2 regions of the Psychrobacter sp. P2G3 genome follow, and region 2 is predicted to be linked to the other one. Evidence: predicted binding sites of a transcription regulator. Region 2 holds the regulator's gene; the other holds the start of a gene.
What was found. Region 2 encodes PhoB, which activates phosphate uptake and scavenging genes when phosphate is short. Its sites were predicted from a motif close to TGTCATNAANCTGTCATAA; they were not measured.
Positions count from the first base shown of each region.

Region 1: a site for PhoB is predicted at 2,040-2,058, ahead of AK823_RS04005 (inorganic phosphate transporter). Genes of this name have one in related genera too.

Region 1 is NZ_CP012529.1:924,358-928,940, reverse strand. Features, by position in the region: gene AK823_RS04010 (aminotransferase class I/II-fold pyridoxal phosphate-dependent enzyme) at 1-55, shown strand, start outside; gene AK823_RS04005 (inorganic phosphate transporter) at 235-1,842, opposite strand; gene AK823_RS04000 (ATPase) at 2,564-4,327, opposite strand.
Region 2 is NZ_CP012529.1:2,980,822-2,985,404, forward strand. Features, by position in the region: gene AK823_RS12175 (M23 family metallopeptidase) at 1-297, shown strand, start outside; gene phoR (phosphate regulon sensor histidine kinase PhoR) at 366-1,466, opposite strand; gene phoB (phosphate regulon transcriptional regulator PhoB) at 1,529-2,233, opposite strand; gene dtd (D-aminoacyl-tRNA deacylase) at 2,387-2,842, opposite strand; gene asd (archaetidylserine decarboxylase) at 2,964-3,803, shown strand; gene AK823_RS12200 (DUF1287 domain-containing protein) at 3,919-4,521, opposite strand.

The DNA.
Region 1 (4,583 bases), 1.3 Mb from region 2:
GGATCGCTTAGATCGCTTCTTTGCCAAAAAACGCCAGCAATTCGGTACTGCTTAAATCTAGGGTATGTCATCATCTAGATCGTGAGGCTTAAAATGGCTAATTGATGTCACGCTCTAAATACTCAGCTTTAACTTGAATACAAAAAAACGCTTATCTGCAAAATACGGATAAGCGTTTTTTATTGTGTTTACCTAACTCATAAAGTCTGATTTACCAACTTTACAACCTTAGCATTAAAAGATGTTGACCAATACGATATAACTGATTGCAGACATTGAAGCCGCTGCAGGAAGAGTAACGATCCAAGCCAGACCAATCGGCTTCATGAGTTTCCAGTTGGTATCTCTATTAACAATACCAATACCCAGTACCGCACCTACTAAGGTATGGGTGCTCGATACTGGCAGACCCATCGTCGATGCACCCATAACCACAGCAGCGGCAGCCAATTCAGCTGAGAAACCAGAAGCAGGATGCATTTTTGCCAAATTGGTACCCACTGTTTGGATAACTTCTTTACCAATGAACCAAAGACCAACAATAAGTGCCACACCAAAGGTCAGCATCACAGCAGGTGGTACCGCAGCTTCTGTGGAAATACTATTAGTACGAATCACATCCATGATCGCTGCAAATGGACCAACAGCGTTAGCGATATCATTTGAACCATGACTAAAAGCAAAGGCTGATGCGGTAAAGACCTGCATCCAGCTAAACATAATAAATGTCGCTTTGGTTAAGTCTTCTTTATGTTTACCACGGATACTCTTGGTATAGATAAAGGTCGCGAGCCACACCAACGCCGCTATCATCCCCATGATTAGAAAACCCTGCAGGGTCGTCAAGCCGTTATTGACATTTTTCAAGCCTTTAAAGACGACTAGAGAGGTCATTACTGCGCCACCTGCAGCGGCAATAATAGGTACCCATTGTTTAAGTGCTTTTAGCGTATCAAGGTTACTGCGCTCGTTTTCAATTTCATAAAGCCGTTTATAATAATCGGTTTCTAATTCTTCAACAATACAATCATCATCTTTGTAGATTTCTTGGTCACGTAACATCGCTGAAGTATAAGCGAGTTGCTCTGACTCTGTTAGAGCGTCTAAAAACTCTTTATGATTTTGCTTTAAGGTTTTTTTGTTGCCTTTGAGTGTCGCAATGTGCGCCTCTGTTTTATCATTATATTCAATGATGTTTTTCTTAATCCGTCCATATAGGAGGTAGGACAGAACACCACCTAGTAGCGGCGACAATACCCAAGAGATAGCAATAGTTCCAACGGTTCCCCAATCTACCGTTGATAGCGCCATCTCAGTACCGCCCAGAGTGATGCCAAGGACAATGGAACTACCAACAACCCCACCGATAATGGAGTGCGTCGTTGAAACTGGTAAGCCTTTACGCGTAGCAAACAACAGCCAAAATGCAGCAGCAATCAAAGCTGAAAGCATGACATAGATGAACTGATTGGGCGTGACACTCAGACCATCTAAATCGACAATTCCGCTTCGAATAGTATCGGTCACTTCACCACCAGCCAGTACTGCCCCCGACACTTCAAATATCGCTGCCACACATAACGCTTGCGGGATAGTCAAGGTGCCAGAACCTACTGAGGTACCAAAAGAGTTGGCGACATCATTACCACCGATATTGAATGCCATGAAGACACCAAAAGCCGTCGCAACAATGAATAGCGTTGTCTGTTGACGCAGGGTGTAATCGAATCCCCACCATAAAAAATAGCTGGTCATCGCAATCAGTAAAATAGCAAAAAATAGATTGATTCTCATATTGCCAACTGGTTTGGTCGGCTCTGTAGAACTGCTGCTAATACCCATAAATTAATACGCCTTGCGTAAGCTGATTGAAAATACTTGCGATTGATAACATTGCAACGCATAACACTATCTATGTCAGAGGAGGATTAAAGTCATGACATCATATGCGCGACATGGTTCTTTTGAATACTGTTTTGAAACACTGCTTTAAGTACTTTTTTAGAAATTTATTGGCTTGTAGATTTTTATCGATTTTTTGTCATTATATTGACTTTTTCACGTTATAAACGTGCGATAGAAATTAGAGCGTCTAACATACTACTAAGCCGCAAGGTATAACGCTAAATCATTTGATTAAAGCATCTTGCGGCTTAAATATTCACTCATGATAGCTATGTTCATGATACTGTCAATTTTAACAACTTAATTATTGCTATTAAATAAGGCTAATAACCCACTTGTAATATAACTTTGCGCTGAAATTAGCAGATTGCTTATTCAGCCATTGCGAGCACGTGCCTATTATATTAAATAATTGAACATAATGCATAATGATACTATAAGATTTGTAACTGAAGATATCTGCATCAGCTGTCTTTATAGTGCTTACTTTTGCTTAGGCTAAATAAGAGTATATAGAATCTTCAGTTATTGTTGGCCCTATTATCAATATTCACGGTGAATTGTCAAAGAAAACATATAAGGTATTAATATCAAGACGTTTTAAACCCAATCTCTTTTCAGTTGCTTTGTAATAATGCTATCGTACTTAATGTAATATCTATGAGCGGAATTTTAGTTGTGCAATAGCATGGTCTAGTACCTCTAAACGTGCACGACGCTTTTCGTTAGTTGCAATTACGCACCACGGTGTATCGATTGTATCAGTACGTGCCAGCATATCAGCCGCTGCTTGCACATAGTCTGGCCATTTATCACGGTTGCGCCAATCATCATCAGTTAGTTTAAATTGCTTATGCGGGGTCTCGCGGCGATCTTCAAAACGTTTTAACTGCTCTTTTTTATCGATAGCAAGCCAGTACTTTATAACAATCGTTCCTGCTGCTGTTAGATCTGCTTCAAAACGATTGATTTCATCATAGGCGCGCTGCCAAACTGCCTTGTCTGTTAACGCCTCGACACGCTCCACCAATACTCGTCCATACCAAGTACGATCAAAGATAGCGATACGGCTTATACGATCAGTCTGCTCATTTGGCAGACTCGTCCAAAATCGCCACAAATATGGGTGCTGCAACTCATATAACATCGGTGCGCCAATATTATAAACTTGGTACTCACGTGGATCGAGTGGTGCGACAAGCCGTTTAATAGCACCGCCCTTGCCAGCAGCATCCATTCCTTCAAAGGCAAATACCACATGACGACCCTTGCGTGCACGTAGTAACTCTGCAAGCTTGCCTTGCTTCTTCGCAAGTTGCTTATTATAATCTGACTTATCTACATCTGGAGCATCAATCTCTATAAGCTTCTCAGGTATCTTTACAGGTACAAAATTCCTAGATTCAGGGTTTTTAGATGCAAAGTTCTGATTGCTGTTATCACTATTTTCGCTGTTATTTTTATTAGTGTTATTAGTGTTATTAGTGTTATTTTTGCTAGCATTAGTGGCTTTATCAGCCATTCCATCGGTAATTTCGTCAGTAGCCTTGTCATCATCTGCAGGAACGCTACTCGCAAGCGCCATCTGCATAGCTTGCAATACTTCATGACAAAAGTCAGTCGCGGCCTGCGACTTATCACTACCATCAATAATGACCCAGTCATCTTGTTGCCTTAATAACGCCACTGCAACATGATTAAACTGCGCTAATATCTCGGTATCACTCCAATCAATTTGATATAAAAACTGTGGATCGGCCTCTTTATCCTTTAAACGTGCCTGCAAGGTATCCACATCAATATGAAACCAGCACTTCAGTATCTTGGTTTGGTTCGCCGCTAGATCACGCTCAAATATCTGCAACTTAATCAGCTGCTGCTGCAAATAATCTTGCCATTTAGCAATAGGTAGCATTTGATGTTTATCTGAATCATTGTAGTTAATAGCTTTATGCTTAGAGCACTTATCTTTGGAATGTTTACTTTTATTACGCGTTGATTTTTTAATATCCTCATCCTGAATGGCTATGGTTGCCATATGCATCACGTTATATAGCAGGTCAGCATACCAGTTGCCAAAATAAACCATGACATCACCATGACGCGGCATGGCCTTTGTATGAGCTTGCCAAATAGGTTGGTATTTGAGAGGCGGGTGACCAATCGTTGCTTCTACTTTTAATAATCGCGGATCGACCCACTGGCGCAATTGCTTGACAGCAGTGCCCTTGCCTGCCTGCTCCATCCCATTGACCAGCACCAGAAGCCCGGTTGGTTTATTGACGGTTGGCGGCGTTTGTTGTCGGGTCGCTCGCAAGGCATATTGTGCAGTCACCAATGCCAACCTAAGCGCATCCTTATCCATCGAAAACTGACTCAGGGGATTGAGAGTCAAACGCTGATCTATCACTTGCTTGCTCATTTGATTGTTTACCGTTTTTAGCTTCTGATCTTTAGATTGCTCTTTATGCTGAACAGGATCTTGTTTATTATTAGACATATCTTAATTCCATTTTATTTTTATAAGCGCTTTTATTAATTATTACTGTTTAATAATAATAGCATCCGTTTGAGCAGGAAATAACAGTGCTATGTAACAGTTTGACATTTGTATTCTGTGTTAATTTCTTTTAAGGTAATATATTACGTTAGCGATGCTATTTACGACTATTTATAAC
Region 2 (4,583 bases):
TTTGCAGCGCGAGGCACGCCGATACAGGCAACGACGCAAGGTATCGTCAGAAAAGTTGGTGAAAATAATTTAGGTGGGAAAGTAATCGTCATCGTAGGTCCTGGCGGCGCAGGACATTATTATGCGCATTTAGAAGATTATGCCGACATCTCACCTAATGACTGGGTTGATGCTGGCGATATCATTGGCTATGTCGGCGACAGTGGCAATGCAAAAAGCACACCGCCACATGTGCATTACGGTATTTATATCAATGGTAGCGCAGTTAACCCCTACCCATTTTTGCAAAAAGATTAGCGCGCATAGGTGTGTAAAACTGGCCAATACTAACGGCTGCTTACACATGGTAGAGATCGACTGTAGTATCAGTCCGTAGGCGCTGACCGAACATGGGCAGCTGGGAATACTGCACTAAAAGTCGAGCCTTTGCCTTCCATCGACTCAATTTGCAAGTTGGCATCATATTGATACAAGACGTGTTTCACAATCGCTAGTCCCAACCCGGTCCCGCCTGTGGCACGACTGCGACCACTATCAATGCGATAGAAGCGCTCCGTCAAGCGCGTAATATGCTGCGGCGCTATACCAATGCCATTATCTTCGACGGCGAAGCGGCAGCCGTCTGAGGTTCTAGTCCAGCTAATGGCTATATTGCCACCTTTTGGCGTGTACTTAATGGCGTTAATCACCAAGTTAGATAAGGCACTATTTAAGTACATCTCTGACCCATACAATCCATCATAGGTGTCTATCTGCAGGTGAATGCTATGATTATATTCTTGGTTATAGGCCTGCGCGTCATCATAGATATGAGTCAGTAGCTTGGTCATATCGATATAATTCAGCTCATGGGTTTCTTCGATTTCGATTCGAGAGAGCAGCAATAAGTCATTAACAATTCTATTCATCCGTGCAGTCTGCTGGGTCATCAGCTCAAAACCGCGCCGCCACTGCGATGGCATGTCGGGCTGATCTGAAAAGTTTTCGAGATAGCCCATGAGCACTGTTAGTGGTGTTCTGAGCTCATGCGAGACATTTGCCACAAAATCGCGGCGCATCTCCTCTAAATGATGCAAGCGAGTCACATCATAAATAATCAATAACTTCTCGTCACCAAAAGGCGTGAGCTCACATTTCAAATAACGCTTAGGGTCTCGCCATGACGCCATATGAACCCCATCGTTAGGTGTCGTCATCGTCTGATAGTACTGACGAAATTCAGGTACGGTAATGAAGTCAAAAATGCTCTTGCCCTGATCGGCTGCTTGCAATAATAGCAAATCCTCTGCGGCCTGATTCCACCACTCCAGACTATCATCATCATTCAGCAAAATTACTGCATCTTGTAGTGCCCGTAGTGAGCTTCTGATTTTCTTAAGTTGACCCAGCACTTCTTGCTGAGCAACTTGCTCTTGCTTTCCCTTTTCTTGCTTACTTTGTTGCTCGTTTTCCGTAGGCGTTATCATATAATTCATTATCCTTACGACTATCTACTGCGTTATGATTCACGTACCGTTTTTTAAAATGGTTATACTTTTTCAATGAGACTAGAGAACCGATAACCCGTACCACGAACGGTTTGAATTAAAGTATCGCAGTCGTGGGGCTTCAATAATTTACGTAAACGCCTGATGTGTACATCAATGGTCCGATCTTCAATATAGACATTACCGCCCCAAACCTGATCTAGCAATTGTGTCCGCGTATAAGCACGCTCTGGATGGCTCATAAAAAACGCCAACAGCCTATATTCTGTTGGACCGATATCAACGATCTTATCATTAGCTGTAACGCGTTGGCCTTTGGGGTCTAGGCTCAGTTTACCTATTTCGATAGGCTTATCAGCACTCAGCGCACTACTACGACGCAATACCGCTTTAATTCTTGAGATTAATTCACGTGTTGAAAAGGGCTTGGTCATATAGTCATCAGCACCAGCATCAAGGCCATGAACCTTACTATCCTCTTCACTTTTGGCCGTCAACATAATGACCGGTATCTCAGCGAGCAATTCATCACTTTTGAGCATGCGACAAAAATCAATGCCGCTTTTATCTCCGGGTAACATCCAGTCTAATAAGATCAGCGCAGGACGATGATCCACCACTTGTTGATGCGCTTCTGAGACATCAGCTGCCTGCAAACTATCAAATCCGGCCATCTCCAATGTCATCACAACCATCTCACGAATCGCTGGTTCATCTTCGACAATCAAAATCTGCTCATTATACATACGACAACCTTATTATTAAGCATTGGTAAAAGCTATATGGTACGGAAAATTCAGGGTGCAAAAAAGGCGATAAACATTCACTAATGTCTGCTTATTAAACGGATTAATTATGACAGTTTAATGACAATTAGAATCTAAACCATTTTTGGTGATTCACATCACCTCTAATAAAAAGTTCAGCGGCCCATCATTGATACTTTCAACCTGCATATCAGCAGCAAACTGACCAGTTGCAACATCAAGGTGTTGGGTCTTAGCATAAGCGACTAATTGCTCAAACAGTACTTGTGCTGCATCAGGCGCCATCGCGCCGCCAAAATCAGGGCGACGGCCTTTGTCTGTCTTCGCCATCAAAGTAAACTGCGGTACCAACAACAACCCGCCCCCTACCTGCTGCACGTTTAAATCTAGCTTGCCATACTTAGCTGGATCATAATGATTATCAAAAATACGATAAGTCAGGATTTTATCGATCATCCGCTTTGCATTCTGCAAGTTATCGTCATGCCCTAAGCCAATATATGCCAGTATTCCGTGCTCAATTGAGCCTATACAACATTCATCAACTGTAACACTAGCACGATTTACCCGCTGAATAAGTGCTTTCATAGATTACCTCCTTAAACAATTATGGTCATACGATTGAGTGCTGACCATGATAAAATACAAACACTTCTTATTATTTTCCAGCTCTATCTTCTCATCTTAATTATTATTCTGGTAACCCGTTATGACTTTATTTACCACTATCCAGCAGTTTGTACCGCAGCAAAAGATCAGCAAAGTGGCCGGACGTTTAGCCGCCAGTCGTCATCCTATAGTTAAACGCGCCTTTATTCGTAGCTTTGCCAAAGCTTATAACGTAAAGCTGGATGAATATGAACGACAGAGCCTCAACGCTTACGAAAGCTTTAATGACTTTTTTACTCGTGAACTCAAAGATGATGCTCGTGCTGTTGATACTACCATTCATGGCATCGCAAGCCCTGCTGATGGCATAATTTCCCAGCTCGGTCAGATAGAAGACCACAAAATGTTACAGGCTAAGGGTCGATACTACGACATCGGACAGCTACTTGCTGATAGTGAGGATGGCAGCTATTTCGCTGATGGTAGCTTTGCCACTGTCTATCTAGCTCCTAGCAACTATCACCGCGTACACATGCCATTTGCGGGCACTTTGACTAAAACTCGCTATGTGCCTGGCACACTGTTTTCAGTCAATACTACCACTGCCGCCAATATTCCTGACTTGTTTGCACGCAATGAGCGCTTGGTTTGTATGTTCGATACGGCATACGGTAAAGCAGCAGTTGTAATGGTTGGAGCGATGATTGTCGCCGGTATCGAGACCGTAGCGACAGGCAAAATTACGCGTACTGATGATATTCAAGAAGCTGATCATGACATGAAACTTGAAAAAGGCGATGAACTTGGCCGTTTTTATTTAGGTTCAACCGCTATTGTCATATTGCCCAAAGCTGCAAAAGCTGACTGGCAAGATAACATGATGGCTAATAGTTTGGTACAAATGGGTCAGCTGTTAGGTATGGCCAATACTGACAAATAAAATACCACTAAAAAACCCAGTCAGTAGCAAGTATTTATTGCTATTGACTGGGTTTTATTTTTCTTATAGATTTACTGTGCTTTCCGAGAACGTCATACTAAAGTTATCGTCTACGTTAATAACGAAAGTGCTTAGTAATAGGATAAGCAAAAAGGATATTCTCTTCTTGAGTACCGCTTCCGATGTTATGAATAATTAGCGGCGTACCATCGGCGGCCTTCTTATCTGAGACGATACCAATATGCGGCAAATTGCCGTCTGGTAGTCGCCATGTCACAATATCTCCTGCCAAAAAACTGTCTTTATCAGTGATAGATAGTGATTTACCATGACGCTCAAAAAACACTTCAAGGTTGGGCACACGGCGATGATCGATGTTTTTATCTGGTGATTTTAGACCCCAAGTCTTTGGATATTCCGACCAATTTGACTTCATGTCGTGATTAACTAGCTGCTGTAAATCTATATTTTGTAAACGATAAGCGCGCACAATTACATCGGTACTTATGCCCGTATCCATTGGCACATCGCCGCGTGGAAAGTCCATTTGACGATAGGCAGGATCATAGCTAACTGTCACTCCGATCTGTTTTTTTGCATCCAGCGCCAGCTTATTTCCACTACTAATAGGGCTGGCAGCCATCACCGGCTGTATCATCATCACTGAGAATACAACTGCTAAGAGAGGTTTTAAACCGTACTGCGTTAGCCTATTCATCCTTTGTGCCTTGTATTATTTATTTTGTGTTGAATAACATCTGATTAGGCAATTCATTATAT